3 regions of the Scandinavium sp. UTDF21-P1B genome follow, and region 1 is predicted to be linked to each of the others. Evidence: predicted binding sites of a transcription regulator. Region 1 holds the regulator's gene; each other region holds the start of a gene.
What was found. The regulator LexA, encoded in region 1, represses DNA repair genes until DNA is damaged. The targets are predictions, from matches to a motif close to TNCTGTATGTACATACAGNA.

Region 1 (10,350 bases):
TGAAGGGTTTATTTCCTGCCATAGTGAATGGAGTTACCGGTTAAAGAGTGGGCCGTAAGATTATCATATCTGAGGCTCCTTCACATCTGGAGGAAAAATGGCAACGCGAATTGAATTTCACCAGCACGGTGGGCCTGAGGTCCTGGCCGCCGTGGACTTTACCCCGGCGGATCCGAAGGAAAACGAGGTCCAGGTCGAGAACAAAGCCATCGGCATTAACTACATCGATACCTATATTCGCAGCGGACTGTATCCACCGCCGTCCCTGCCGAGTGGTCTGGGTACGGAAGCGGCGGGCGTGGTCAGCAAAGTCGGCAGCGGCGTGAAGCACATTAAAGCAGGCGACCGCGTGGTGTATGCCCAGTCTGCTCTCGGCGCCTACAGCACCGTGCACAACGTTCCTGCTGATAAGGCCGCCATTCTTCCTGCCGCCATTTCTTACGAGCAGGCCGCGGCCTCATTCCTGAAAGGGCTGACGGTATTTTATCTGCTGCGCAAAACCCATGAAATCAAGCCCAATGAGCCATTCCTGTTCCACGCTGCCGCCGGGGGCGTGGGCCTGATTGCCTGCCAGTGGGCAAAAGCGCTGGGCGCGCAGCTAATTGGCACCGTCGGTTCAGCGCAGAAAGCACAACGTGCATTGCAGGCCGGCGCCTGGCAGGTGATTAACTACCGCGAAGAAAATCTGGTTGAGCGCGTGAAGGAGATCACTCATGGCAAAAAACTGCGCGTGGTTTATGACTCCGTAGGCAAGGACACCTGGGAATCCTCACTCGACTGTCTGCAACGCCGGGGCCTGATGATTAGCTTTGGCAACTCTTCCGGCGCGGTGACGGGCGTCAATCTGGGTATTTTGAACCAGAAAGGTTCGCTGTATGTGACCCGCCCTTCGCTTCAGGGCTACATCACTACCCGCGAAGAGCTGGAGGAGGCAAGTAACGAGCTGTTCTCGCTTATCGCCAGCGGCGTGATCAAAGTGGACGTGGCAGAAAGCCAGAAGTTTGCCCTGAGCGATGCGCGAAAAGCGCATGAGACGCTGGAGAGCCGGGCGACGGAAGGATCGAGCCTGCTGATCCCTTAATCGCAGATATAAGTAGGGCTTCCCGAAGGAAGCCCTTTTTTTCTCGTTAGCCGTATGTAGGGTACAGCACGATGAATTCGTTATCGCGCTAAGCATGACAGAATAATGATGGTGTGCCTAAGTGACTTTTCTCAGGTTGTGATACACCCCTCAATCCGTCAATAACGCCAGCGGTCATCCCGACGGTACTGTGGTATTTTTGGCGCTTTCACCGCCCGGATGATCCATACCACGGCAACGGCCAGCAGCAGCCATGGCAGGAGTTTGATCATCAATGCCAACAGGCCGCCAAAAAACATCACAATAGTTGCCACCACAATCGCCGCCAGAATGCCCAGCACCGACACACCGGTGACCAGCAGCATAACGAAGAATCCGATGATAAAGAGCAGTTCAAACATGGCTTTTCCCCTTAAAAATAACCCACTGCTCTTGTCTGTACAAAAATCATGCCAAAGCGTAATCCATTGAATAAAAACGAAAACGCCCCGCAGCGGTATGCGAGGCGTGGTCAACCTGACTAACTTTTAGCGTATTTATTAGCGCTTGTTCGCCACTAACTGCAGCGCCTGCTCCAGCACGTCAATGTTTGCGCCCGCTTTGTGCGCATTTTCGCTCAGATAGCGACGCCACTGGCGCGCACCGGGAATACCCTGGAAAAGACCGAGCATATGGCGAGTCACGTGCCCAAGATAAGTACCTGCGCTCAGTTCGCGTTCAATGTACGGATACATAGCGCGCACCACGTCTACCGGATCGGGGTCAACAGCGTCAACGCCAAAAATTTCACGATCCACTGACGCCAGAATGCCAGGGTTCTGGTACGCCTCGCGCCCCACCATCACGCCATCCATATGCTCCAAATGCGCTTTGGCTTCTTCCAGCGACTTAATGCCGCCATTGATGGACATTGTCAGATGAGGAAAATCACGCCTGAGCTGATAGACGCGCGGGTAATCCAGCGGCGGTATTTCGCGGTTCTCTTTCGGGCTCAGGCCGGAAAGCCAGGCTTTACGCGCGTGGATGATAAACATCTCACACTCGCCGTTACCAGAAACGGTATTGATGAAGTCGCAGAGAAATTCGTAGCTGTCCTGGTCATCGATACCGATGCGGGTTTTCACGGTTACCGGAATCGAGACCACATCACGCATCGCTTTGACGCAGTCCGCTACCAGCTGCGCATTGCCCATCAGGCATGCGCCAAACATCCCGTTCTGTACACGATCGGACGGACAACCGACGTTGAGGTTGATTTCGTCATAGCCACGCTCTTCTGCCAGCTTCGCGCAGTGGGCCAGCGCTGCCGGATCGCTGCCGCCAAGCTGTAATGCCAGCGGATGTTCGTCTTCGCTGTATGCCAGATAATCGCCTTTACCGTGAATAATGGCCCCGGTTGTTACCATTTCCGTGTACAGCAGCGTGTGGCGCGACAGCAGGCGCAGGAAATAACGACAATGCCTGTCCGTCCAGTCGAGCATCGGTGCGATGGAGAAGCGGTGTGCAGGATAAGCGGTGGATTGTGTTTCTGGCAGCATGGCGAAATTATGAGCGTTTTTGAGAAAAGGGCGGCTACTATAGCACAAAGAAGGTTCGGAGGAATTGCCCGGCAGCGCTTAGCTTACCGGGCCAACAAAGACAGCCAGGCCGGATCAGGCAAGGCCACAGCCGGACAAACGTCTAAAACGTCAGACCCAGCTGGACACCTGCACCCCAGGTTTGATCTTCGCCGTAAAGCCCCATCAGATCGACGTGAACGGTGTTCATCGGCGCAAAGCCGACGCCTGCGGTGAAGACGTTGCTGTCATTGCCTTTCACGTCGGCACGGTAGCCTGCACGTACCGCCAGCCAGCTGAGCGGTGTCACTTCGGCCCCAACGCCAACATACTGCGAATCATCTTCGCTCTTAAAGCCCTTAGTTTCAGTCAAATCACCATCGGCGCTCAGAGTGAGCAGATCGGTATGCCACGCGACACCCGCCGTCACTAACGGGCGAATCTGATAAGTGTCTTTGTAGTTGGTGGTGACGCCTGTTGTGCCATTGGTGATACGCACATCTTTGGTATCAATATCGCGCGACATCAGATTCTGCCCGCTCAGTCCCACCGTCCAGTTTTCACCGAAATCCGCCGCAATACCAGCATCAACGTTAAAGCCGGTATCGTCGGTTCGGTATTTGTCCTTTTTCCAGTCGTCGCTGTGGTAGTTATCGATTGAAGTCGTGTAGTTATAGAGCCAGGTTTGCTGCAGTTTTGGCGTGACGCCGAGCGAAACCGGTACGCTGCCGATATCAAACTTTCGGGCAATCGCTACGCCGTAATCTGAAACGATGGCGGCTCTTCCTGAAGCGGTCGAATTAAGGTTTTTCTTCAGCTGATCGCTGCCGTTAATCAGAGCCTCGGCGGCCTGACCTGCGGCAAACGCATCTGAGTTCTGAATATTGTGCAGGTAGTCGATATCACTCTGATCGATATTGGAGCTGACGCGAGCATGCGCATAGGCTTTAGTGACGAAGGCCAGCGAAACGGCGGATGTCGGTACGCTGACCGCAATCCCTGCTCCCGCATTTGCCCGAGCGGTTTTGCCGCGCAGATCTTCAAGCTGTCCGGCCAAATCGCCCGCTGCGCCCTGGAACTGGTTTAACGTACCGGCGGGATCCTGCAGGATCCCCGACGGGGTCAGGCTATCAATCACATCTTCGTAATGATCGATATCGTTGCTGATATCATCAATCCGATCGCGCAGGTTGTCTTTGTCGGTAATCTGAGCGCCTACGGATGGAATTACGACGGAGACATCATCATCCGGTTTTGATTTTGCCAGCAGCGCGGGGTTAATCAGCACCGCGCTGCCGTAATTGGCCGATGCTACGCCGGTTCCCCCCATCGCATCGTTTCTTGCCTCTGACCAGGTATTGGCGGCCACCGCCTGATTTGCCATAAAAAGTGAAACTGCCGCAGACACCACCGAATATTTAAATATTTTATTCACAGTATTCTCGTTATTTGCAGATGAAGTTTTTTCCGTTCCAGTTATGCGCTGAAAAGGGCCGAGCTATTGCTGTGAATAACGATGTAAAAGGCGCCTTATTGGCCGATTTAAGTTAAGAGGAGCACCGTTATCGGGGTTGGAATAGGTGGAGCCCCTCACTATTTATAGAAGAGAATGCTATTTCCGCGAGGGCCTGCCGTTGTGAGGGCCGAAAAACTGCGGTGGATGATCAACCCAGCGGTCCTGCCGCGTGGCGGCATACTCCTGATTTAATGGGTAGTAAATACGGTTATGCTTCTTATTCGCCTCCCCCACCACAATCAGATTTACCTCATCCTCACTGTTATTAATGAACGTGTGACAAACGCCGGTTCCGGCGGGAAAACCGACGCAGTCGCCCGGCTCTAATTGCCACAAATAGCCGTTAATCCACGCCTGCGGGCGGCCCTCAATCACATAAATAAATTCTTCTTCATCGCTTTCAGCATGGGGATAAGATGTACGTCTGCCCGGCGGAATACGTTCATGGTGAATACCGATATGCCTTAATCCCAGCTTTCGGGCAAGCGGTGCGCCAATGGAAAAGCGTTCATCGCTATCGGGATAGGTCGAATTATCCGGCTCTTCAAGTTCACGCCAGTGACGAATACAGTCTGGTCTTTTCATAAGGGTTCCTCAGAGGGTTATGCGTCAGGTATAGCATACCCGGCAGGATATCGGCGTTTCGGTCATAACATGATAAAGTAGGCGTTTACTTTACACCCGACCCGAGGCGCCTATGGATAAGATCACTCCACAAGACATGCTCGTACAGGCCGAAAGGCTGTGCGCACAACGTGGCGTTCGTCTGACCCCTCAACGCCTCGAAGTTTTACGCCTGATGACCCTGCAACAGGGCGCAATCAGCGCATACGATCTGCTGGACTTACTGAAAGTCAGTGAACCGCAGGCAAAACCGCCTACCGTCTATCGGGCGCTGGAATTCCTGCTTGAGCAAGGCTTTGTGCACAAGGTGGAGTCGACCAACAGCTACGTACTGTGCCATTTGTTTGATAATCCATCACACTCTTCTGCAATGTTCATTTGCGATCGCTGTGGCGTGGTGAAAGAAGAAGCGGCTGACGGGGTCGAGGATATTATGCATACGCTGGCAGCAAAGATGGGATTTGCGCTGCGCCATAACGTGATTGAAGCGCATGGGCTGTGCTCTGACTGCGTAGAAGTAGAAGCCTGCCGCAAGCAGGACTGCTGCGGTCATGACCATACCATTCAGATTAAAAGAAAGCCGGGCCAGAAGTAAGGCCCAAAAAGCGCGGGCGGCCTTAAGCCGCCCTGAGGGTTGTACTTCCGTATACGCACGGGTAGTGCTGTCGATTACCAGCGGTAATCGTTACGGGTTTCCCAGTCTTTGACCTCTTTCTCGGCCTGATCTTTCTGGTAGCCGTAGCGTTCCTGAATTTTCCCGACCAGCTGGTCGCGCTTCCCTTCAACAACTTGCCAGTCGTCGTCGGTCAGTTTACCCCATTGCTCTTTCATTTTACCTTTGAACTGTTTCCAGTTACCGCCGATTTCGTCTTTATTCATGATCCTTTCCTCATCGTTCGGTGGTGCAGGGTGAAGTAACATCGTCCGTAATGCCTGTTTCTGCTGGACGTGAGATTCAGTATAGGTAAGGATTTCGCCCTTCTGGAATTATTCAGAATCTTTAACCATCAGGCGAAACGAAATCACTACGAAAACCAGGTACCGTGTTGCCAGTGACGCCGCCATATCCACGCCAGTGACAGACCGCGCAATCCGAGGAATACCGCCAGCGCCAGCCACAGTCCGTGGTTACCCAAAACGGGCACGGTCAGCAGCGTCAGGGCAAATCCGGCTGCCGCCACCGCCATACTGTTACGCATTTCCGCCCCGCGCGTGGCGCCGATAAACATGCCGTCCAGCAGATAACACCACACGCCAATCACCGGCAAAATCACCTGCCAGATAACATAGCGATCGGCCAGATCGCGCAGGGCGGAAATAGAGGTCAGCATAGCAACGATATGCTCGCCCAGGACGGCGTAAATCAGCGCAAAGGCCAGCGCCACCAGCCCGGATTGTCGACAGGCCGCACGCCAGACGTGCAGCAGCTGGCTGCCATCTCTTGCACCATATGCCTGCCCGGAATGCGCCTCTACCGCATACGCAAAGCCATCCAGCGCGTAGGCGGTAAACGTCAGCATAGTCATCAGGACGGCATTAACCGCCACGATATCGCTGCCCAGCCGCGCCCCGAATACCGTTAACCCACCAAAGCAGAGCTGTAGCAGCAGCGAGCGCAGCATGATGTCGCGATTCAGCGCCAGCAGGCGGCGAATGTTGCCGCGCCAGGCGTCTTTTAGCAGTGCCAGTGAGATCCCACGCAAATGCAGTACGCGCCGCACCATCAGCAGGCCAATGAAGAACGTAGCATATTCGGCGCACACCGTTGCCAGCGCCGCGCCCTGCACGTTCATGTGCAGCCCCATCACCAGCCACAGGTCGAGCACAATATTCAGCGCGTTGCCGACGACCAGCAAAATCACCGGCGCACGCGCATACTGAACGCCGAGCAGCCAGCCCAGCAGCACCAGGTTTGCCAGTGAGGCGGGCGCACTCAGCCAGCGGATAGACAGGAAGCGTCGGGCCTGTTCGAGTACCGCATCGCTACCGCCGACAATGTGCAGCGCCAGATCGATAAGCGGAGTACGAAGCAATACGATAGCGAGCCCGGCCCCGAGAGCCAGCAGCAGCGGCTGCACCAGCGCGCGCGCCAGACGAACGGGGTCTTTCGCGCCATAGGCCTGAGCCGTCAGGCCAGTGGTACTCATACGCAGGAACAGCAGCAGCATGAACAGGAAGCTGGTCGCCATGGAGCCGACCGCTACGCCGCCGAGGTAAACGGGGCTGTCGAGATGGCCGATCACCGCCGTGTCCACCAGCCCAAGCAGCGGTACGGTGATATTGGAGAAAATCATCGGCAGCGCAAGGCGCCACAATGCTTTGTCGGCAGCGGTGAAGAACGACATGAGAAACCTGTGCAAATAAGTTCAGAAACAGAAGCGGCGCCAGAGTAGCGCCGCTTAGAAGAAGATTAGCAGGCCCGCAGGAAGGTTACAGCCACTCGCCGTTACGGATCACGCCAACGGCCAGCCCCTCGATGGAGAAGTTCTGTTCGCGCAGATTCACCACAATCGGGGAGAACTCGCTGTTTTCAGGCAGGAGTTCAACAGTGCTGCCCTGCTTTTTCAGACGCTTCACCGTCACTTCATCGTCGATGCGCGCCACAACCACCTGGCCGTTACGCACATCCTGGGTTTTATGCACCGCCAGCAGGTCGCCATCCAGAATGCCGATATCGCGCATGGACATGCCGCTGACGCGCAGGAGGAAATCGGCGCTTGGTTTGAACATGGACGGATCGACCTGGTAATGCCCTTCGATATGCTGCTGTGCCAGCAGCGGCTCGCCTGCCGCCACGCGCCCGATCAGCGGGATGCCCGATTCTTCTTCAACAAGCAAACGAATTCCGCGAGATGCGCCGGAGACAATCTCGATCACGCCTTTACGCGCCAGCGCTTTCAGATGCTCTTCAGCCGCGTTAGGGGACTTGAACCCCAGGCGCTGCGCGATTTCCGCACGCGTCGGTGGCATGCCCGTCTGGCTGATGTGATCCCGAATGAGATCGAACACCTCTTGCTGCCTGGTCGTTAACGCTTTCATTCCGCCCCCTGGGTGTATATACAGTTATGCTGTGAGTATATACAGTTGATGGCGATTTTGGAACCGCTAAACGCACAAAAAACCAGACATTTGCCTCATTCTGCGGGCGTTATCGGAAATGTGACCACAGCAGCGTTGCCCAGGTGATAACCGCAATAAAAATAGCCAGCAGTACGGCGGCGGATCCCATGTCTTTTGCCCGACCGGACAGCTCGTGACGTTCGGTGCCGATACGGTCCACGACCGCTTCAATCGCACTGTTTAAAATTTCCACTATCATCACCAGAAGGACAGAGCCAATCAGCAAAACGCGGGTGATGGCATCCACATCCAGCCAGCAGGCGAGAATGACCGCGATGATGGCGACGCTGCCTTCCTGACGGAACGCAGCTTCGTTTTGCCACGCGGCACGGAATCCTTTCCAGGAGTAGCCTGCTGCTTTGACGATTCGGGTGAGCCCGGTGGTATCATTAGCCATCAAAAGAACCTTTTACATTATTTAGCGTCAATGTCACTGCGCGCCGGGCGTAGCAGAACAGATATTCTGTGCACTTTCTGTTATCCTTGCGGCGCATTTGCATGATTAACCAGAGGCTTTACATCGTTTATGTCTGGCTGGCCACGAATTTACTATAAATTACTGAATTTACCATTAAGCGTACTGGTAAAAAGTAAGTCCATTCCGGCAGAACCTGCTCAGGAACTGGGACTCGATACTTCGCGCCCTATTATGTACGTTCTGCCGTATAACTCGAAGGCAGATCTGTTGACCTTACGCGCCCAGTGTCTGGCGCACGATCTCCCGGATCCGCTGGAGCCGCTGGAAATCGACGGTACCGTGCTGCCGCGCTACGTGTTCATTCACGGCGGGCCGCGCGCGTTCACCTATTACACGCCAAAAGAAGAATCCATCAAGCTGTTCCACAACTATCTGGATCTGCATCGCAGCAATCCGGACCTCGACGTGCAGATGGTGCCCGTATCGGTGATGTTTGGCCGCTCTCCGGGCCGCGAAAAAGGCGACACCAACCCACCGCTGCGCATGATGAACGGCTTCCAGAAGTTCTTCGCGGTGACATGGCTTGGTCGCGACAGCTTCGTGCGCTTCTCCCCTTCCGTATCGCTGCGCCGCATGGCTACTGAACACGGCACCGATAAAATTATCGCGCAGAAACTGGCTCGCGTAGCGCGTACCCACTTTGCACGTCAGCGCCTTGCCGCCGTAGGCCCGCGTCTGCCTGCACGTCAGGATCTGTTCAACAAGCTGCTGGCATCCAAAGCGATTGCCCGCGCCGTGGAAGATGAAGCGCGCAGTAAGAAAATCTCCCATGAGAAAGCGCAGCAGAACGCCATCGCGCTGATGGAAGAGATTGCGGCGAACTTCTCCTATGAAATGATTCGTCTGACGGACCGCGTGCTCGGCTTCACCTGGAACCGGCTGTATCAGGGGATTAACGTTCATAATGCCGAGCGCGTGCGCCAGCTCGCGCACGACGGCCATGAAATCGTCTATGTGCCCTGCCATCGCAGCCATATGGACTACCTGCAGCTCTCCTACGTGCTCTATCACCAGGGGCTGGTGCCGCCGCACATCGCCGCAGGCATTAACCTGAACTTCTGGCCCGCCGGGCCGATTTTCCGTCGCCTGGGCGCGTTCTTTATTCGCCGCACCTTTAAGGGCAACAAGCTCTATTCCACCGTGTTCCGCGAATACCTCGGCGAGCTGTTCAGCCGCGGCTACTCTGTAGAATACTTTGTGGAAGGCGGTCGTTCCCGCACGGGCCGCCTGCTCGATCCGAAAACCGGCACCCTGTCGATGACCATTCAGGCAATGCTGCGCGGCGGCACACGCCCAATCACGCTGGTGCCAATTTACATCGGCTATGAGCACGTGATGGAAGTGGGCACCTACGCCAAAGAGCTGCGCGGTGCGACAAAAGAGAAAGAGAGCCTGCCGCAGATGCTGAAAGGCCTGAGCAAGCTGCGCAATCTCGGTCAGGGCTACGTCAACTTCGGCGAACCTCTGCCGCTGATGACCTACCTCAACCAGCACGTACCAGAGTGGCGTGAGTCTATCGACCCTATCGAGGCCATTCGCCCGGCCTGGCTGACGCCGACGGTAAACAACATCGCCGAAGACCTGATGGTCCGCATTAACAACGCAGGCGCGGCGAACGCCATGAACCTGTGCTGTACTGCGCTGCTGGCCTCACGTCAGCGCTCCCTGACGCGTGAACAGCTGACCGAACAGCTCGAATGCTACCTGCAGCTGATGCGCAACGTGCCGTATTCCCCGGATTCCACGGTGCCCGCGGTCACCGCCAGCGCATTGATCGATCATGCGCTGCAGATGAACAAGTTCGAAGTCGAGAAAGACACCATCGGCGACATCATCATTCTGCCGCGCGAGCAGGCAGTGCTGATGACCTACTATCGCAACAACATCACGCACATGCTGATGATCCCGTCGCTGCTGGCGGCGATTGTCACCCAGCATCGCAACATCTCACGTGAAGCGATGGTGCAGTACGTTG
Region 2 (10,350 bases), on a different contig from region 1:
CGGCTGGATCGCGAAGTGGTGCAGCAGCAACTGCTGGCGTCAGGTTTATGGACCAGCCTGCGCACGCGGCCTTTCAGCAAAATTCCGGTACCGGCAAGCGTGCCAGCGGCGATTTTTGTCACCGCTATCGATACCAACCCGCTGGCCGCCGATCCGCTGCCCATCATCTTTCAGCATCGCGAAGCCTTTAATGCGGGCTTAACGGCGTTGACGCGCCTGACGGACGGCAAAGTGCACGTCTGCCAGGCAAGCGGCGGCATACTGGGCGGGCATCCCGTCGGCCAGGTCACCTTCAATACCTTCACCGGGCCGCATCCGGCAGGCCTTCCGGGCACGCACATCCATTTTCTCGAACCGGTCAGCCTGACGAAGCAGGTCTGGCATCTGAATTATCAGGATGTTATCGCCATCGGCAAGCTGTTCGTGGAGGGCGAGCTGTGGACGGAGCGCGTTATCTCTCTTGCCGGGCCGCAGGTGAAAACGCCGCGCCTGGTGAAAACTCAGCTTGGCGCAAGCCTTGAACAGCTGACGGCAGGTGAACTTGCTGAGGGTGAAAACAGGGTTATTTCCGGATCGGTGCTGAGCGGGACGCGTGCGCTGGGGCCATATGCGTTCCTCGGCCGCTACCACCTGCAGGTGAGCGTAGTGAAAGAAGGGCGTGAGAAAGAGCTGTTTGGCTGGGTGATGCCCGGCAAAGACAAATTCTCTGTTACCCGTACCACGCTCGGCCATTTTCTCAAGCGCAAGCTGTTCAGCTTCTCCACGGACACTCACGGCGGCGAACGGGCGATGGTGCCCATTGGCAACTACGAGCGCGTGATGCCGCTGGATATTTTACCGACGCACCTGCTCCGCGATTTGCTGGCTGGCGATACCGACAGCGCGCAGGCGCTGGGCTGTCTCGAACTTGACGAAGAAGATCTGGCGCTTTGCACCTATGTTTGCCCGGCAAAATATGAATACGGCCCGGCGCTGCGTGAGGTCTTAACCCGCATTGAGCAGGAAGGATAAATGATGGGTTTGAAAAATCTGCTGGAAAAAATTGAGCCGCACTTTACTCAAGGTGGCAGGCTGGAGAAGTATTACCCGCTGTATGAAGCGGCGGCGACTATTTTCTACACGCCGGGTCAGGTGACCAGAGGGGCATCGCACGTTCGTGATGCCATCGATCTCAAACGCATGATGATCCTGGTATGGCTGGCGGTATTCCCGGCCATGTTCTGGGGTATGTACAACGTCGGGCTGCAAACCCTTCCGGCTTTGCACAAGCTTTACGGCGTGGAACAGCTGCAGCAGGTGATTGCCAGCCACTGGCACTACAGCGTGGCACAGTGGCTGGGCGTGAGCTTCGCGCCAGATGCGGGCTGGCTCAGCATGATGGGATTAGGCGCGGTCTTCTTCCTGCCCATTTATCTGACCGTATTCATCGTCGGCGGCTTCTGGGAAGTGCTGTTTGCCATCGTGCGCAAACATGAAATCAATGAAGGCTTCTTTGTCACCTCCATTTTGTTCGCGCTGATTGTGCCACCCACGCTGCCGCTGTGGCAGGCGGCGCTCGGCATCAGCTTTGGCGTAGTGATCGGCAAGGAGATTTTTGGCGGAACCGGACGTAATTTCCTCAACCCTGCACTGGCGGGGCGTGCGTTTCTGTTCTTCGCCTATCCAGCGCAAATCTCGGGCGATCTGGTGTGGACGGCAGCGGATGGCTTCTCAGGTGCAACGCCGCTTTCCCAATGGGCAAGCCACGGCGGAGAAGCGCTGGTGAACGTTACCACCGGGCAGCCCGTCACCTGGATGGATGCCTTCCTCGGTAACATTCCAGGTTCAATTGGTGAAGTCTCCACGCTGATGATTTTGCTCGGCGGCGCGCTCATTATTTTCGGTCGTATTGCTTCCTGGCGCATCGTCGCGGGCGTGATGCTCGGCATGATAGCGACAGCCACCCTGTTCAACTTTATCGGCTCCGCGACTAACCCAATGTTTGCCATGCCGTGGTACTGGCATCTGGTGCTCGGCGGGTTTGCCTTCGGCATGATGTTTATGGCGACGGATCCGGTTTCGGCATCCTTTACCGACAAAGGGAAATGGGCCTACGGTGCGCTGATTGGCGTGATGTGCGTGCTAATCCGCGTGGTTAACCCGGCGTATCCGGAAGGCATGATGCTGGCCATTCTGTTTGCCAACCTCTTTGCACCGCTGTTCGATTACCTGGTGGTGCAGGCCAACATCAAACGGAGGAAGTCGCGTGGCTGAAGTGAAAAGTAACGATAGCATCGGTAAAACGCTGCTGGTTGTGCTGGTGCTTTGCCTGGTTTGCTCCGTCATCGTGGCGGGCTCGGCGGTCGGTCTGAAGCCCCGTCAGCAGGAGCAGCGAGCGCTGGATAAGCAGCGCAATATTCTGGCTGCAGCCGGGCTGATGCAGCCGGAAATGACGCCGGGCGACGTCGCATCGGTTTTTGCCGGGCGTATTTCTCCGCGATTGTTGGATCTGAAAAGCGGTGCGCTGCTGGATAAAGATCCGGGCACTTTTAACCAGGGGCTGGCGCTTAAAGATCCTGCTCAGAGCATTCAGCTGGCGGCCGGCGACGATCCGGCTGGCATTAAGCGACGGAGCAACGTGGTGGAAATCTACCTCGTTAAAGATGCTCAGCAAAAGGTGCAGCAGGTGGTGCTGCCTGTTTACGGCAACGGCCTGTGGTCGATGATGTATGCCTTTGTGGCGCTGGATACAGACGGACGCACGGTGAAAGGCATCACTTACTACGATCAGGGTGAAACGCCGGGGCTCGGTGGGGAAGTGGAAAACCCGGCCTGGCGTAAGCAGTTTGTCGGTAAAAAAGTGCTGGATGACAACGGCATGCCTGCGCTGAAGGTCATGAAAGGCGCGGCGCGTCCGGGCGATGAGTATGCGGTGGACGGGCTGTCCGGCGCGACGCTGACCTCCAACGGCGTGCAGCACAGTTTTGATTTCTGGATGGGAGAGCAGGGTTTTGGGCCATTCCTCAAACAGATGCGTGAAGGAGGCCTGAACCATGGCTGAACTCGGTGAAATGAAAGAAGTAAAACGGGTGCTGGTGGGGCCGCTTATTGCCAATAACCCGATTGCGCTGCAGGTGCTGGGCGTCTGTTCGGCGCTGGCGGTAACGACCAGGCTGGAAACGGCCTTCGTGATGACCATTGCGGTCACGCTGGTGACGGCGTTTTCCAGCATGTTTATCTCGATGATCCGCCAGCACATTCCGAACAGCGTGCGCATTATCGTGCAGATGGCGATCATCGCCTCTCTGGTGATTGTGGTCGATCAGCTCTTACGTGCGTTCGCCTATGAAACGTCTAAACAGCTGTCGGTATTCGTTGGGCTCATCATCACCAACTGTATTGTGATGGGGCGCGCCGAAGCCTACGCCATGAAGTCGCCGCCGCTGGCGAGCTTTATGGACGGCATCGGTAACGGCCTGGGCTATGGTGCAATCCTGATGATTGTCGGGTTCCTGCGCGAGCTTATCGGCAGCGGAAAACTGTTTGGTATCACCGTGCTGCAAACCGTGCAGAACGGCGGCTGGTATCAGCCAAACGGCCTGTTCCTGCTCGCCCCGAGCGCGTTTTTCATCATTGGTTTGCTTATCTGGGCGCTGCGCAGCTGGAAGCCGGAACAGCAGGAGAAGGAGTAACTGACTATGGCTCATTACCTCAGTCTTTTTGTGCGCGCGGTGTTTGTGGAAAATATGGCGCTGGCCTTCTTCCTTGGCATGTGTACGTTCCTGGCGGTATCGAAGAAAGTCTCTACGGCATTTGGCCTGGGCGTGGCGGTCACCGTCGTGCTTGGGATCTCCGTGCCGGTCAACAACCTGATCTACAACCTGGTGCTGCGCGACGGTGCGCTGGTGGAAGGAGTGGATCTGAGCTTCCTCAATTTCATCACCTTTATCGGGGTGATCGCCGCTCTGGTGCAAATCCTTGAGATGATCCTCGATAAATACTTCCCGTCGCTCTACAACGCGCTCGGGATCTTCCTGCCGCTTATCGCCGTGAACTGCGCCATATTCGGCGGCGTGTCGTTTATGGTACAGCGCGACTACAGCTTCCCGGAATCCATCGTTTATGGCTTTGGCTCCGGTATCGGCTGGATGCTGGCGATTGTGGCGATGGCAGGCATTCGCGAAAAAATGAAGTACGCCAACGTGCCCGCAGGACTGCGCGGCTTAGGGATCACCTTTATCACCACCGGACTGATGGCGCTGGGCTTTATGTCATTCTCCGGCGTGCAGCTATAAGGGCGTAAGCGATGGAAATCATTCTCGGCGTAGTCATGTTTACGCTTATCGTGCTGGCGTTGTCGTTGTTGATTCTGGCGGCGCGCGCCAGGCTTGTGAACGCGGGCGACGTGGTCATTGAGATCAACAGCGAGGCGGACAAGCAGATTCGTACTCCGGCGGGCGATAAGCTGCTGAATACGCTCTCCAGCAACGGTATTTTTGTTTCTTCGGCATGCGGCGGCGGCGGCTCATGCGGGCAGTGCCGCGTGACGGTGAAAGAGGGGGGAGGCGATATTCTGCCGACTGAGCTTTCGCATATCAGCAAGCGTGAAGCGAAAGAGGGCTGTCGTCTGGCGTGCCAGGTGGCGGTTCGTCAGAACATGAAAATCGAGCTGCCGGAAGAGATCTTCGGTGTCAAAAAATGGGAGTGCGAGGTTATCTCCAACGATAATAAAGCCACCTTCATTAAAGAGCTGAAGCTTGCAATCCCGGAAGGCGAAAGCGTGCCGTTTCGCGCGGGAGGCTATATTCAGATTGAGTGCCCGTCGCACAAAGTCGCCTATGCCGATTTCGACGTGCCGGACGAATACCGCGGCGACTGGGATAAATTTAACCTTTTCCGCTATGTATCCGAGGTCAAAGAGCCGACGCTGCGAGCCTACTCGATGGCGAACTACCCGGATGAGAAGGGCATTATCATGCTCAACGTCCGTATCGCCACGCCGCCGCCGTCCGCAGCGGATGTGCCACCCGGCATCATGTCGTCGTATATCTGGTCGCTGAAAGCGGGCGATAAGGTCACGATTTCGGGGCCGTTTGGCGAATTCTTCGCGAAAGAAACGGACGCAGAAATGGTCTTTATTGGTGGTGGTGCGGGTATGGCGCCGATGCGTTCGCATATTTTCGATCAGCTCAAGCGTCTCGGGAGTCAGCGCAAAATCAGCTTCTGGTACGGTGCACGCTCGCTGCGCGAAATGTTCTACGATGATGAGTTTGAACAGCTTGCGCGCGATAATCCGAACTTCACCTTCCACGTGGCGCTCTCCGATCCGCAGCCGGAAGATAACTGGACGGGGCACACCGGGTTTATCCATAACGTGTTGTATGAAAACTACCTGAAGCACCATAACGCCCCGGAAGACTGCGAGTTCTATATGTGCGGGCCGCCGGTGATGAATGCGGCGGTCATCAGAATGCTGAAAGATCTTGGCGTTGAAGATGAAAACATCATGCTCGACGATTTCGGAGGCTGAAGATGTTGACGGTCTTTCTGGCTACGTTCGCGGTGTTTGTGCTGGTTGTCTTCGGCATGTCGCTCGGCTATCTGGTGAAGCGTAAAAGTATTCAGGGGAGCTGCGGCGGGATTTCGTCGCTGGGGCTGGAGAAGGTCTGCGATTGCCCCGAGCCGTGCGATGCACGCAAAAAGCGCCTGGCCCGCGAGGCGCAGCGCCAGCAAAACCGTATACTCTGAATTTGTTTCTGACATAGGCCCGGCAAACGAGGTGTCGCCGGGCAACATTCCTCGAAGCCAAATCCTCGCCTTCGCGTCTCTCATTATTTTACTGTATACTTAACCAGTAATGTGTGAGGGCTGAGTATGCGCAAAATTATCCATGTCGATATGGACTGTTTTTTCGCCGCGGTGGAAATGCGGGATAATCCAGCCCTGCGCGATATTCCCATTGCCATCGGCGGAAGCCGGGAGCGGCGGGGAGTGATCAGCACTGCTAACTATCCGGCACGTAAGTTTGGCGTGCGCAGCGCGATGCCGACCGGAATGGCCCTCAAGCTTTGTCCACACCTCACGCTGCTTCCCGGCCGATTCGACGCCTACAAAGAAGCCTCAAACCACATCCGCGAAATATTCTCCCGTTACACTTCGCTGATTGAGCCGCTCTCGCTGGACGAGGCCTACCTGGATGTGACCGACAGCATGCACTGCCACGGTTCGGCCACGCTGATGGCGGAAGAGATCCGCCAGACTATCCATAAGGAGCTGGATTTGACAGCATCGGCTGGCATTGCGCCGGTGAAATTTCTGGCCAAAATCGCTTCCGATCTGAATAAGCCCAACGGCCAGTACGTGATCACACCTGATGATGTCCCCGTTTTCCTGAAAACGCTGCCGCTGGCGAAAATTCCGGGCGTTGGCAAAGTTTCTGCCGCGAAGCTCGAAAACATGGGGCTCCGCACCTGTGAAGACGTGCAGCGAACCGATCTGGCGATGCTGCTTAAACGCTTTGGTAAGTTTGGTCGGGTGCTGTGGGAGCGCAGCAACGGCATTGACGAGCGAGATGTGAACAGCGAGCGGCTGCGCAAATCAATCGGCGTGGAGCGCACTTTGGCGGAGGACATTCACGAATGGAGCGACTGCGAGGCAATCATCGTGAACCAGCTATACCCGGAGCTTGAGCGCAGGCTTACGAAAGTAAAACCGGATCTGCTGATTGCCCGCCAGGGTATCAAGCTTAAGTTTAATGACTTTCAGCAGACCACCCAGGAGCATGTCTGGCCGAAGCTGAACAAAGACGATCTGATCGCGACGGCGTATAAAACCTGGCAGGAGAGACGAGGCGGGCGCGGCGTGAGGCTGGTAGGGGTGCATGTGACGCTGCTCGATCCACAGCTTGAACGGCAGCTGGTTTTAGGGCTGTGACGCCTGGCGGCGTTTTGCTTGCGCAGGCCTACGCTGATGACAAATTTGTAGGCCCGGTAAGCTTGCGCCACCGGGCTCGAGCCAACAAAAAAGCCTCCGTCCGGAGGCTTTTTTATGCAGAGATCAGCAGGCTTATTTTGCCGCTATTTACTTCGCAGGAATGGCTTTCAGCAGTTCGGTCAGCAGGGTCCAGTACTGGCCCACGCTTTCGATGTGAACCTGCTCGTCCGGCGAGTGCGGGCCGGTGATGGTTGGGCCGATGGAAACCATGTCCATGTCCGGATACGGTTTTTTGAACAAACCGCATTCCAGACCGGCGTGGATGATCTGGATGTTCGGCGTTTTGTCGAACAGGCGCTGATAGGTTTCGCGCACCAGGTGCATTACCGGAGAGTTAGCATCAGGCTGCCAGCCTGGGTAGCCACCCTTCGGTGCCGTTTTCGCGCCTGCCAGCTTGCCCAGTGATTCCAGCATGCTGACCACGTAGTCTTTGCCGCTGTCGATCAGAGAACGAATCAGGCAGATGATTTCGACGTTGTCGTCCTGCATGGTGACCACGCCGACGTTCAGGGAAGTTTCCACCACGCCTTTAGCGACGTCGGAATTACGGATCACGCCGTTTGGGGTAGCGTTCAGCAGCTGAATGAAGCTGTCGCGGGATTTTTCACTCAGGGCGTTTTTATCCGCGCTGACCGCTTCCAGAATCACGATCAGGTTCTTCTCTTTTGCTTCCAGCTCATTTTTCAGGATGGCCTGGTATTCTGCTGCCAGTGCTTTCAGGGTATCCGCTTTCGCCGCTGGTACCGCCACGGTGGTGAAGGCTTCGCGCGGGATGGCGTTGCGCAGAGTACCGCCGTTGAAATCAACCAGGCGCAGATCCAGCTCGGCTGCGTGACCGGCCAGGAAACGCGCCAGCAGTTTGTTGGCGTTGCCCAGACCTAAATGAATATCGCCGCCGGAGTGGCCGCCTTTCAGGCCTTTCAGGGTCAGCTTAAAGCTCTGGAAGCCAGCCGGAATCGCTTCACGAGTCAGCGGCAGGGTGGTGATAAAATCGATCCCGCCCGCGCAGCCCATGTAGATCTCACCTTCTTCTTCGGAGTCGGTGTTGATCAGGATGTCCGCCTGCAGCCAGTTTGGCTGAAGACCAAACGCACCGTCCATGCCTGCTTCTTCGGTCATGGTCAGCAGCACTTCCAGCGGGCCGTGAACCACGGTGTCGTCCGCCAGCACAGCCAGCGCAGAAGCCATACCGATGCCATTATCCGCACCCAGTGTGGTGCCGCGTGCTTTTACCCACTCGCCGTCGATGTATGGCTGAATCGGATCTTTAGTGAAGTCGTGAACGGTGTCGTTGTTTTTCTGCGGCACCATATCGAGGTGAGCCTGCATAACCACCGGTTTGCGGTTTTCCATACCTGCCGTTGCGGCTTTACGAATCAGGATGTTACCTACCTGGTCGCGCTCTGCATGCAGGCCTTTTTCCTTTGCCCAGCCCATGATGTGTTCGGCAAGCTGTTCTTCGTGATAGGAGGGATGGGGAATGGAACAGATTTTGGCAAAAATGTCCCACAGTGGCTGCGGGGACAGTTGAGACAGTTCAGACACGGTGAGTCTCCTTACGGCTCCTGCAAAACGGCTTGCAGGTAATGGGTTAGCAAGGGCAAACAGGCGTGGAGCCTGACTTGCGAGATGGCGTTGAGAATACCACTTTCTGCCCGCTCTGGTAGTGGGATACGCGCAAAAACTCCCGGCGAGGCCGTTAAACACTGGTTTTTAGTGCGTCAGATCTCTATAATCTCGCGCAACCTGGAATCACCCCGAACATTTTTTAAGCCGTTTTACAGGCTGGGATACAATCACATGAGCGAAAAATACGTCGTTACCTGGGACATGTTGCAGATCCATGCACGCAAACTGGCCGCGCGCCTGATGCCCTCCGAGCAGTGGAAAGGCATTATTGCCGTCAGCCGTGGAGGTCTGGTACCAGGCGCTCTGCTGGCCCGTGAACTGGGTATTCGTCATGTCGATACCGTCTGCATTTCCAGCTACGACCACGACAACCAGCGCGAGCTGAAAGTCCTGAAGCGTGCCGAAGGCGATGGTGAAGGCTTTATCGTGATTGACGATCTGGTCGACACCGGTGGCACCGCCGTTGCAATTCGTGAAATGTACCCGAAAGCGCACTTCGTCACTATCTTCGCTAAGCCTGCCGGCAAGCCGCTGGTTGATGATTACGTGATTGATATCCCTCAGGATACCTGGATTGAGCAGCCGTGGGATATGGGCGTGGTGTTTGTGCCGCCTATCTCTGGCCGTTAATTCAACACTATTCTTTCAGCGCCCGGCTTGCCGGGCGTTGTTCTTTTTGGCGCCCGGCAGGTTACAATAGAGTCCATGTCGTATTTATGGAGTCTATGCGATGCCAGAAGCCAACCTCAGCGAAGTCCTCTTTAAGCCCCGTTTTAAACACCCCGAAACCTCGACGCTGGTGCGTCGTTTTAATGCTGGCTCGCAGCCCGCGGTGCAATCTGCGCTGGACGGAAAAAACGTGCCGCACTGGTATCGGATGGTCAACCGCCTGATGTGGATCTGGCGCGGCGTTACGCCGCAGGAAATTCTCGACGTGCAGGCGCGTATCGTCATGAGCGAGGCCGAGCGCACCGACGCTGAACTTTACGATACGGTAGTGGGCTACCGCGGTGGCAACTGGATATACGAGTGGTCAAAACAGGCAATGCTCTGGCAGCAGAAGGCCACGCAGGAGCAGGATGACGCGAAAGCGGGCCGCCACTGGCTCCACGCTTCCAACCTTTACAGCATTGCTGCTTACCCGCACCTCAAAGGCGACGAGCTGGCCGACCAGGCTCAGGCGCTGGCGAATCGTGCCTATGAGGAAGCGGCACAGCGCCTGCCTGGCTCTATGCGTGAGCTGGAGTTCACCATTCCGGGTGGCGCGCCCGTCAGCGGTTTCCTGCATATGCCGCCGGGGGATGGCCCATTTCCGACCGTGCTGATGTGCGGCGGGCTGGATGCATTGCAAAGCGACAACTACAGCCTGTTTGAGCGCTATCTGGCGCCGCTCGGCATCGCCATGCTGACGCTGGATATGCCGTCGATTGGTTTCTCATCAAAATGGAAGCTCACTCAGGACTCGAGCTTCCTGCATCAGCAGGTGCTGAAGAACCTGCCAAACATTCCGTGGGTTGATCATACCCGGGTGGCCGCATTTGGTTTCCGCTTTGGCGCGAACGTGGCGGTGCGTCTGGCGTATCTGGAATCGCCGCGTTTGAAAGCAGTGGCCTGTCTTGGGCCGGTGGTGCATGGTCTGCTGTGCGATCCGCTGCGTCAGGGGAACGTGCCGGAAATGTATCTCGACGTGCTGGCGTCCCGACTGGGTATGCACGATGCTTCCGACGACGCTTTACGCGTTGAGCTTAA
Region 3 (10,350 bases), on a different contig from region 1:
TACGCATTTTGGGAATGAGCTCATCAAGCCCGTAACTCAAAAAGGTGTGGATGATAAAATACAGGCGCCGCATTTCCCCTGGCGTCATTTCCCCTCCAGTTTTTCCAGCCTCTTGCTTAACGCTTCCGTCGCACGCTCCACGGCGGCGCATTCTTCAGCAAACCAGGCGACTTCAAGCTGACCTGGCGCCATCCGCCACTCTTCAGTGATGGCCTCAGCCACATAGCGCTGCTGACGCTGCAGGCCCCGCTGCAAAAATTTCGCCCCGCCGCGAAGCACTTTACTGACGCCTTCGGCCGCAATATCACCGGTATAGGGAGCCAGCAGTTCTGCGGGGTCAAACTCGGCTAAATCAGCCAGCGCGACAAAGTTCTGCACCACCTGGAGATCGCCCTGGACTTCAAGATCGCCCGAGCGAATCAGAGTTGTCAGCTGCTGGCGATTACGCAACTGCGGCAGCACGCCGAGGCGGGTGCTGACGGTACAGTCCGCCTCGCCTTCCCAGGCGCTCAACACGTCAATCTGCTGCGCGCTGAATGCCAACACCAGCGGAGAGGTGAACTCTTTAAGCTCAATACGCAACACTTTGCCCAGCAAACGCTGCCGGGCCGGCTGCAGCGCGCGTTCGCGCCACAGAAACGTGTTGAGCGCACCCTCAATGCCTGCGGTGACCAACGGTTGAAAAGGCATGGCGGACTCCTGTCAGAACTTATAGCCGCGATGCAGGGCGACGATACCGGCCGTCAGATTGTAGTAATCGACGTTGTCAAAACCAGCGTCCTGCATCATCGCTTTCAGGGTTTCCTGATCCGGATGCATGCGGATAGATTCCGCCAGATAGCGATAGCTTTCGCCATCTTTTGCCACCACTTCGCCGACTTTCGGCAGCACGTGGAAGGAGTAGGCATCGTAGGCTTTACTCAGCGGCTCGATAATGGGTTTGGAGAATTCCAGCACCAGCAGGCGTCCGCCTGGTTTCAGCACGCGATACATGGAACGCAGCGCTTTATCTTTATCAGTGACGTTACGCAGGCCAAAAGAGATGGTGATGCAATCAAAGGTGTTATCGGGGAACGGCAGTGCTTCAGCGTTGGCCTGAACGTATTCCACATTGCCAATCACGCCAATGTTGCGCAGCTTTTCACGGCCCATCTTGAGCATGGAGGCGTTAATGTCTGCCAGCACCACGTTTCCGGTTTCACCGACGAGGCGTGAGAATTTTGCCGTCAGGTCGCCCGTACCGCCTGCCAGATCCAGCACTTTTTGCCCACGGCGCACGCCGCTGCAGTCGATGGTGAAGCGCTTCCACAAGCGATGGATCCCGAACGACATCAGGTCGTTCATGACATCATATTTAGCGGCAACAGAATGGAATACATGTGCCACCATGTCCTCTTTCTGCGATTTGGCAACCGTCTGGAAGCCAAAGTGCGTCGTTTCCTGTGAATCCTCAACCATCTCAATGCCTGCCTTTGAAGAAAAGATTCCCCGGAGTGTAACAGATTGAGCGCATTTCCCCTACGCCTCAACCGTGCCGCGACACCCGTACAGACGCATCATCAGGCGGCGCGTCCGGCGCGAATAAATTCTCTTCGCTATCATTTAGCGCCTTACGCTCAGCGTCAAAAGCAGCCTCTTCAGCAGTAGCTTGTTCAACCAGTTCCGGATTAATCTCACGCTTCACCTCCACGCCCAAATCGCGGAACGATTCGGCCTGCGCCAGCAGATTTCCACGCCCTGAAGCGAGCTTTTTCATCGCCTGACGATAGTTATCCTGCGCTTTATCGAGCCCCTGGCCAATGGCGGACATATCGTCCACGAACAGGCGCATTTTGTCGTACAGGCGGCTTGCACGGTCGGCAATTTGCTGCGCGTTACGACTCTGATGCTCGTAGCGCCAAAGGTTAGCTATGGTGCGCAGCGCCACCAGCAGCGTGGTGGGGCTGACCAGCATGATGTTGTTCTTCAGCGCTTCAGTAATGAGCTCCGGCTGCCTGTCAATTGCCAGCAGAAAAGCGGGCTCAACCGGAATAAACATCAGCACGTAGTCGAGCGAACGCAGCCCCGGCAGCTGCTGATAGTCTTTACGCCCCAGCAGGCGAATATGGTTGCGAAGAGACGCGATATGCTCCTGAAGCGCCGACTCACGGGAGTATTCATCTTCGGCGTTAAAATAGCGTTCGTAGGCGACCAGGGTCATTTTCGCGTCGATGACCACGTCTTTACCCTGCGGCAGGCGCACAATGACGTCGGGCTGCATACGTGCACGAGCTTCGGTTTCGATGCTGACCTGAGTCTGGTATTCGTACCCTTCCCTCAGTCCGGACGCTTCAAGCACGCGAGTCAGCACGACTTCGCCCCAGTTCCCCTGGGTTTTATTGTCGCCTTTCAGCGCCTTAGTGAGGTTGACGGCTTCCTGCGCCATCTGCGCGTTCAGCTGCTGAAGATTACGAATTTCATGGGCCAGCGTATGGCGCTCCTGCGCCTCTTTACCAAAGCTGTCCTGGACCTGGCGGCGGAAACCATCAAGCTGTTCACGCAGCGGCGTCAGCAAGCCGTGCAGACTTTGGCGATTTTGCTCATCCACTCGGCGATTGCTGTGCTCAAAAATACGGTTAGCGAGGTTTTCAAACTGCTCGCTCAGGCGCTGTTCGCTGTTGACCATCTGGCGGATTTTGTCTTCGGCATGCTGCTGAGTGGATTCAAGACGGGTAGTCACCTCACGCAGATCGGCTTCCAGCGAGGCATTGATATCCCGCAGGCTGCGCAGCTCGTTGTTCAGCAATTCACACTCGTCGCGCCAGTGGGCATGCTGAGCCAGCTGTTGTCTGGCCGCGCTGAGCTCCATTTCCAGCTCGTGGCGATCTTCAAGGAAATCGGCCCGCTGCCTGTCCGCATGGGATTTTGTGGCTAACCAGCCAAACACGCCCCCGACAAGCAGTGCTACCACTGCGCTAATGATGATTGAAATGTCCACCGCTCCCCCTGCGTCAACGACTTACCGGCACAACATAGAATTGTGCTGTATAAACGTCCAGTTGGAAAGGTCTTTCCTGCGAGGCAATACGCAAAAAGAAAGGCCGAACGCGTCGGCCTTTTATCGAAGAGAGGAAAACTACAGCAGACGACGGGCCGCTTCGACCACGATTTTGACCGCGTGGCTTTCCGTTTTCTTCATCGTTTCCGCATTAGGGATTTCTTGCTGGGTGCGGTTGACGATAACGCCCGCAACCATCCCGGCGCGCAGGCCCTGGCTGGAGCACATGGTCAGCAGAGTGGCGGACTCCATCTCGTAGTTCATCACGCCCATCGACTGCCACTCTTCCATGGAGCCTTTGTAACGGCTGACTACGCGACCAGAGAAGGTGTCGTAACGCTCCTGACCCGGATAGAAGGTGTCGGAAGAAGCGGTCACGCCGATATGGGTGGTTGCGCCAACGGATTTCGCCGCTTCGACCAGCGCGGTAGTACAGGCAAAGTCAGCCACCGCCGGGTATTCCATCGGCGCAAAATGCAGGCTTGCGCCATCAAGGCGAACGGATGCGGTCGTCACCAGCACATCACCAACGTTGATGTTTGGCTGAATGGCGCCAGTGGTACCCACGCGCAGGAACGTGCGGATACCAAGCTGAGCCAGTTCTTCCACCGCGATAGAGGTGGACGGGCCGCCGATACCGGTTGAGCAGACGATAACGGGTTTACCATCGAGTTCTGCACGCCAGGAGGTGAATTCACGGTGCGATGCCAGCTTAACCGGCTTATCCATCAGCGCGGCGATCTTTTCCACACGCTCCGGATCACCCGGGACGATCGCGAGCGTTGCCCCTTGTAAATCGTTCTTGGTGAGGCCGAGATGAAAAACATCAGACTTAGACATAAAAAACTCCTCTCTGGATCGGTTTATCAGCAGAAGCAAAAACGCACTTTACCGAAGCTTCAGGCACATTTTAGTGACACCCATCACTATGGATGAAAATGTTTGCATTGATTTTCTTTATAAAAGTGATTTACATCACATTAACAAGCGATAACGATGAGCACTGCACATAAGATAGCCGTTTTCTGGCACTGTGAATCGTCAACCTGCGGACTATATTTACCACTGCGCTAATTATTGGTACGGAGAATGCCATGACTGAAAAAACTGGCTTTGCACCTGCTGCGGCCCCTCACGCCTCGACCATCGTTCACACGCCTGACGATGCTATCGTCGCGGGAGAAACCTCTATTCCTTCCCGCGGCGAGAACATGCCTGCTTATCACGCCCGCCCCAAAAATACCGGCGGCCCGCTGCCGGTGGTCATTGTGGTGCAGGAGATTTTTGGCGTGCATGAACACATTCGCGACGTCTGCCGCCGACTGGCGAACGAAGGCTATCTGGCGATTGCACCTGAGCTCTACTTCCGTCAGGGCGACCCGAACGATTACGCCGATATCCCTACCCTGTTCAGCGAGCTGGTAACGAAGGTGCCGGATGCGCAGGTGCTGTCCGATTTAGATCACGTCGCCAGTTGGGCTTCACGCAACGGCGGTGACGCCAATCGCCTGCTGATCACCGGCTTCTGCTGGGGCGGGCGAATTGCCTGGCTCTATGCCGCCCACAACCCGCAACTGAAGGCTGCGGTGGCCTGGTACGGCAAACTGGTGGGCGAAAAGTCCCTGAATTCCCCCAAGCATCCGGTTGATGTCGCCACTGACCTCACCGCCCCGGTGCTTGGCCTGTATGGCGGGCAGGACACGGGTATTTCACTTGAGAGCGTGGAGACCATGCGCCAGGCGCTGCGGGCCGCCAATGCGAAAGCCGAGATCGTCGTCTACCCGGATGCCGGGCACGCGTTTAATGCAGATTATCGCCCGAGCTACCATGAAGAATCCGCCAAAGATGGCTGGCAGCGTATGCTGGCGTGGTTCAGCCAGTACGGCGATAAAAAAGCGTAAAAAAAGCCCGGTGGCGGTTACGCCTTACCGGGCCTGGGATGATTTCAACGTCCTTGTAGGCCGGGCAAGCAATGGCGTCGCCCGGCAATTCATCTCCACTACGCGTGACGCAAATTCTGCGCCGCCTGCACCATGTTCGCCAGTGCAGCGCGGGTTTCAGGCCAGCCGCGCGTTTTCAGACCGCAGTCCGGGTTCACCCACAGGCGTTCGGCCGGAATACGCTGAGCGGCTTTCTTCAGCAACGCTTCAATCCATTCCACGCTTGGCACGTTCGGGGAGTGAATGTCGTACACGCCCGGCCCAATTTCGTTCGGGTAGTCAAACTCTTCAAACGATTCAAGCAGTTCCATATCAGAGCGTGAGGTTTCAATAGTGATCACGTCCGCATCCAGCGCCGCGATAGAATCCATAATGTCGTTGAATTCGCAGTAGCACATGTGTGTATGGATTTGCGTTTCGTCTTTCGCCACGGCGGCGTTGATGCGGAAAGCTTCCACGCCCCATTGCAGATACGCCGCCCAGTCGCTGTGCTTAAGCGGCAGGCCTTCGCGCAGGGCCGGTTCGTCAATCTGAATAATGCCGATACCTGCGGCTTCCAGATCCGCCACTTCGTCACGCAGCGCCAGCGCGATCTGCTTAGCGATAGTTTCACGGCTCACGTCTTCGCGCGGGAAGGACCAGCAGAGAATGGTTACCGGGCCCGTCAGCATGCCTTTAACCGGTTTGTCAGTCAGAGACTGCGCATACTTCGCCCATTCAACGGTGATGGCTTCAGGGCGGCTGATGTCGCCGATCACCACAGGCGGCTTCACGCAGCGGGAGCCGTAGCTCTGCACCCAGCCGTTTTGGGTAAAGACGAAGCCGTCGAGGTGTTCGCCAAAGTATTCCACCATGTCGTTACGCTCTGCTTCACCGTGCACCAGCACGTCCAGACCTAAGCGTTCCTGCTCGGCAATCGCCTGTTTGATATGTTCAGCGATCCCGGTGCGATAGTTATTGGCATCCAGCGCGCCTTTTTTGAAGTCCAGGCGCAGGCCGCGAATCTCAGTGGTCTGCGGGAAAGAGCCGATAGTCGTTGTCGGCCAGGCTGGCAGCCTGAAACGTGCGCGCTGCGCTTCAGCACGGACTTCGTACGCATTTTCGCGCTGGCTGTCTTTTGCGGTGATCGCCGCCAGACGCTGCTCTACCGCCGCATTATGCACGCGGGTGGAGTGACGGCGAGCCTGAATCGGCGCGCTCCATTCTGTGATGGCTTTAGTATCACCACTGTTCAGCGCATCTCGCAGCAGGGCCAGCTCTTCGCATTTTTGCAGGGCAAAGGCAAACCAGCTCTTCACTTCTGCATCCAGGCGGGTTTCCACGCTGAGATCGATCGGGCTATGCAGCAAAGAACAAGAAGAAGCCACCCACAGATCGCGTTTGCCGACGATGTCCTTAATTTGCGTATATTTCTCCGTCAGATCGGCACGCCAGACGTTACGGCCGTTTACCAGGCCCGCAGAGAGCAGCCAGTCAGCAGGCAGACGCTTGTGCAGCTCAGACACGTCATCTTTACCATGCACCAGATCGACATGCAGGCCCTGCACCGGCAGCGCGGTGATGGTGTCCAGATTTGGCGTCACGCCTTCGAAATAGGTCGTCAGCAGCTGTTTTGTTTTGCCCTGCAATGCGTCATACGCAGGCTGGAAGGCGTCGAGCCATGGGCGCGGGAGTTCCAGCACCAGGATTGGCTCGTCGATTTGCACCCATTCCACGCCGCGTTTTGCCAGCTCCGCCAGCACCTGCTGGTAAACCGGGAGAATATCTTTCAGGAGGCTCAGGCGGTCAAACTGTTCACCTTTCACTTTACCCAGCCACAGATACGTCACCGGGCCAAGCAGCACAGGCTTCACCTTGTGGCCGAGCGCCAGCGCTTCGTCCACTTCATCCAGCAGCTGTGTCCACGTCAGTTTGAATTCCTGACCTTTGGTGAATTCCGGCACCATATAGTGATAGTTGGTGTTAAACCACTTAGTCATTTCAGCGGCTGCGGCTGGTTCGCCGGTTGGCGCACGACCGCGACCGATGCGGAACAGAGTGTCGATATCCACTGAGCCGTCTTTGTTCTGATGACGAGCCGGCACGTTGCCCAGTAGCAGGCTGGTGGTCAGAACATGGTCGTACCAGGCGAAATCGCCCACCGGCAGTAAATCCACACCGGCGTCTTTCTGCTGTTGCCAGTGACGGGTGCGCAGCTCACGCCCGGTGTTCAGCAGCTCTTCACGGGAAATGTTGCCTGCCCAGTAGCTTTCCTGAGCTTTTTTCAGCTCGCGGCGCAGACCAACGCGAGGAAATCCGAGGGTATGGTTTTTGATAGTCATGTCGTTGCCCCTTGAGGAAATTTGTTATTTGGACGTCCAGATGTTTACACATCCATAATTGGCGGTTACTGTATATTCCTCAAGCGCAACATTTTCATGCCGAAGTGAAGGACTTTCATGATCGAGATTAAACACCTGAAAACGCTGCAGGCGTTGCGGAACAGCGGCTCGCTTGCGGCAGCAGCGGCAATGCTGCACCAGACGCAGTCGGCGCTTTCACACCAGTTCAGCGATCTGGAACAGCGCCTTGGCTTCCGGCTGTTCGTACGTAAAAGCCAGCCGCTGCGCTTTACGCCGCAGGGCGAGATCCTTTTGCAGTTGGCGAATCAGGTATTGCCGCAAATCGGCCGTGCTTTACAGGCCTGCAATGAACCGCAGCAAACGACTCTGCGTATCGCCATTGAGTGCCACAGCTGCATTCAGTGGCTGACGCCCGCGCTGGAGAACTTCCGCGCAGCCTGGCCGCAGGTGGAGATGGATTTCAAATCCGGCGTGACGTTCGACCCACAGCCAGCCCTTCAGCAGGGCGAGCTGGATGTTGTGCTGACCTCCGACATCCTGCCGCGCAGTGGCCTGCACTATTCGTCGATGTTCGATTATGAAGTGCGTCTTGTGCTGGCCCCGGAGCACCCGCTGGCGTCACGAACCCGTATTACGCCGGAAGATATCGCCAGCGAAACGCTGCTGATCTACCCGGTGCAGCGCCAACGGCTTGATATCTGGCGGCACTTTCTGCAACCAGCAGGCGTCAGCCCGTCGCTGAAGAGCGTCGATAACACGCTGCTGCTGATTCAGATGGTAGCGGCGCGGATGGGCATTGCGGCTCTGCCGCACTGGGTGGTGGAAAGTTTTGAGCGCCAGGGTCTGGTGGTCACCAAAACCCTGGGCGAAGGTCTGTGGAGCCGGCTGTATGCTGCGGTGCGCGACGGCGAGCAGCGCCAGCCGGTAACGGAAGCGTTTATTCGCTCAGCGCGGAACCACGCCTGCGATCATCTGCCGTTTGTGCGGAACGCGGAGCGACCCAATGGCGATGGACCCACAGTGAAGCCACAATCACCAGCGCCCCTGTGATAAAGCTCGGCCAGTGCGGCTGCTGTTGCCAGATGGCGAAATTCACCAGCAGCCCGGCAGGCACGTGCATGTTATTCATGATGCCAAGCGTGCCGGCGTCCACCTGCGTGGCGCCATAGTTCCACATAAAGTAGCCAATCCCGGAAGCCACCACGCCGAGCCACACCAGAATGCCCCACTGTAGCCCCGTCGTCGGCAGCTTTTGCGGATTCCCCAGCGTAAACCACGCCACCAGCGCCACAAGAAATGCCCCCATGTAGAACCACGCGAAAGCGTTATGCTGCGGCATCGGGTGAATCTCCATCAGGCGTTTGTACCCCACCATACCGATAGCAAAAGTGATATTGGAGAGCTGTACCAGCAGCAGGCCCGTCCAGAAATGCGGGCTAATGTGATCATAGCGAATGATGGCTGCGCCAATCACCGCGAGCCCCGCGCTCAGCAGGTAGCCCCAGCGCAGCCGACGCTTGCTGATTAAGTCATAAATCAGCGTGATATAGAGCGGCGTCAGCACGGTAAACAGCAGGAATTCAGAAACGGTCAGGTAGAGATAGGCGCGGAACGCCAGCAGATACATGATGCCGAGCTGCATCGCGCCCACCAGCATATACAGCACCAGCACCCGCAGCGACTGACCACGGGCGCGCAGGAACGGTAAAAACACCAGCGCCGCCAGGGCCACGCGGACCAGCACGGAGAAAACGCTGTCGACGCTGCCCGCCAGGTATTCGCCAATCAGGCTGAAGGAGAATGCCCACAGCACGGTGGTGATAATCAATAATGCCACGATGAAACTCTCTGAGGTGAGTGAGCGCTCATTGTAGCGGAGTCCCCGGTTGACAACTGAACAAATGACAAGCAACCACGCCTTATGCCAGCCTTTTCCCAAAATAAAATAGGGTCGATTACTGATAGTTAAATGAATCGCCACGAATAATCTAAATAGCTGCGCCGAATGCCGCTACAGTTGGCTGTGTAGCACTATTCCGCGCAGCTATTCAGGATTCGAGTCACTGTAAGTCGTATCGCTGAAGGTATTGAGTGACACACCAGTAAGCCGCCCTGACGGCCCGATTACTATCATATCTGTCAGCCGCTGTTACCTCGCAATCATTACGTCCACTAAAAATCCTCTAATTAACTGAATGTATTGACAATAAAATATCCACAATATTTAAATGGTCTAATGAACCTTGTAGCCAGAGATTTATCAGGACAGGGGCTGAACCATAGCCTCCGGATTTCAGACAAAAGGAAGTCACATGGCAATCATCCCAGCGTACTACAAAGATGGCATACCTTATGATTCGAATGGTAAAGCCATCGTCTCTCCCTCCGGTAATCCTCTCCCCGAAAAGGAACCACTTGTCATCAGCCTCGGTGACGGAAAATATAAGTTCAGGTCAAAGAAAAAAGCCTGCTACCAGATGTACTTTCAGGCTCTGGGCATGCAGTGGGTGATGGACAGGGATGACGGAAAAGGTGTGGCGATGTGCTACGCCACTGACACTGAAAAGCACGTTGCGATTAACCTGATGACCGGACAGATGCCCGTTCCTGAATTTACTCCGGAACAGGCTCAGGGCGCCATATCGCTACTGGGCGGGCCCGGCATACTGGCCCTGAACAGTGGGCAGGAAGGAATACAGTTCGCAGTAGCCGGCGATGGCGTCATGGGCATTGCAGGAGAGCTTTTATCCACTCTGGCTGCGGCCATCAGCCGGGCAGTTTCCCTGCTGACAGCCAGCACGGCAGGGCCGATGGTGGCAGCGGCATCAACGATTCTGTTCTCACCCTCAGCAGGCCAGGGCAGCGACCGGATACCCGGTCGCGACGTTGAAGCCATGGTCGCGATGAATGCCCGGATGATGGTGGAAAAGAGGGTTTCCATTGAGCCAGGGACACCGACCGTTAATTTGCCGATTCGTGGCGCACTGATTAACCAGGACGGTCAGATGGCACTGACGCTGATAAAAACGGG

Region 2: dinB (DNA polymerase IV) is a predicted target of LexA. The motif match lies at 5,817-5,836, and genes of this name have one in related genera.
Region 3: metR (HTH-type transcriptional regulator MetR) is a predicted target of LexA. The motif match lies at 7,365-7,384, and genes of this name have one in related genera.

The regions. Positions count from the first base shown of each region.
Region 1 covers NZ_JBFLVD010000012.1:208,339-218,688, forward strand. Annotated here, with positions in the region: gene dnaB (replicative DNA helicase) at 1-22, opposite strand, end outside; gene AB1287_RS09370 (quinone oxidoreductase) at 98-1,081, shown strand; gene pspG (envelope stress response protein PspG) at 1,240-1,482, opposite strand; gene dusA (tRNA dihydrouridine(20/20a) synthase DusA) at 1,621-2,619, opposite strand; gene traF (conjugal transfer protein TraF) at 2,762-4,072, opposite strand; gene AB1287_RS09390 (cupin domain-containing protein) at 4,250-4,738, opposite strand; gene zur (zinc uptake transcriptional repressor Zur) at 4,851-5,372, shown strand; gene AB1287_RS09400 (CsbD family protein) at 5,447-5,656, opposite strand; gene dinF (MATE family efflux transporter DinF) at 5,803-7,122, opposite strand; gene lexA (transcriptional repressor LexA) at 7,208-7,816, opposite strand; gene AB1287_RS09415 (diacylglycerol kinase) at 7,926-8,294, opposite strand; gene plsB (glycerol-3-phosphate 1-O-acyltransferase PlsB) at 8,424-10,350, shown strand, end outside.
Region 2 covers NZ_JBFLVD010000039.1:5,989-16,338, reverse strand. Annotated here, with positions in the region: gene AB1287_RS21905 (Na(+)-translocating NADH-quinone reductase subunit A) at 1-1,011, shown strand, start outside; gene AB1287_RS21900 (NADH:ubiquinone reductase (Na(+)-transporting) subunit B) at 1,015-2,253, shown strand; gene AB1287_RS21895 (Na(+)-translocating NADH-quinone reductase subunit C) at 2,246-3,040, shown strand; gene AB1287_RS21890 (NADH:ubiquinone reductase (Na(+)-transporting) subunit D) at 3,033-3,671, shown strand; gene nqrE (NADH:ubiquinone reductase (Na(+)-transporting) subunit E) at 3,678-4,274, shown strand; gene nqrF (NADH:ubiquinone reductase (Na(+)-transporting) subunit F) at 4,286-5,509, shown strand; gene nqrM ((Na+)-NQR maturation NqrM) at 5,512-5,727, shown strand; gene dinB (DNA polymerase IV) at 5,854-6,912, shown strand; gene pepD (cytosol nonspecific dipeptidase) at 7,060-8,517, opposite strand; gene gpt (xanthine phosphoribosyltransferase) at 8,773-9,231, shown strand; gene frsA (esterase FrsA) at 9,332-10,350, shown strand, end outside.
Region 3 covers NZ_JBFLVD010000019.1:14,629-24,978, forward strand. Annotated here, with positions in the region: gene ubiB (ubiquinone biosynthesis regulatory protein kinase UbiB) at 1-88, opposite strand, end outside; gene ubiJ (ubiquinone biosynthesis protein UbiJ) at 85-690, opposite strand; gene ubiE (bifunctional demethylmenaquinone methyltransferase/2-methoxy-6-polyprenyl-1,4-benzoquinol methylase UbiE) at 703-1,458, opposite strand; gene rmuC (DNA recombination protein RmuC) at 1,526-2,977, opposite strand; gene udp (uridine phosphorylase) at 3,116-3,877, opposite strand; gene AB1287_RS16695 (dienelactone hydrolase family protein) at 4,132-4,938, shown strand; gene metE (5-methyltetrahydropteroyltriglutamate--homocysteine S-methyltransferase) at 5,037-7,298, opposite strand; gene metR (HTH-type transcriptional regulator MetR) at 7,416-8,369, shown strand; gene AB1287_RS16710 (carboxylate/amino acid/amine transporter) at 8,257-9,156, opposite strand; gene AB1287_RS16715 (S-type pyocin domain-containing protein) at 9,632-10,350, shown strand, end outside.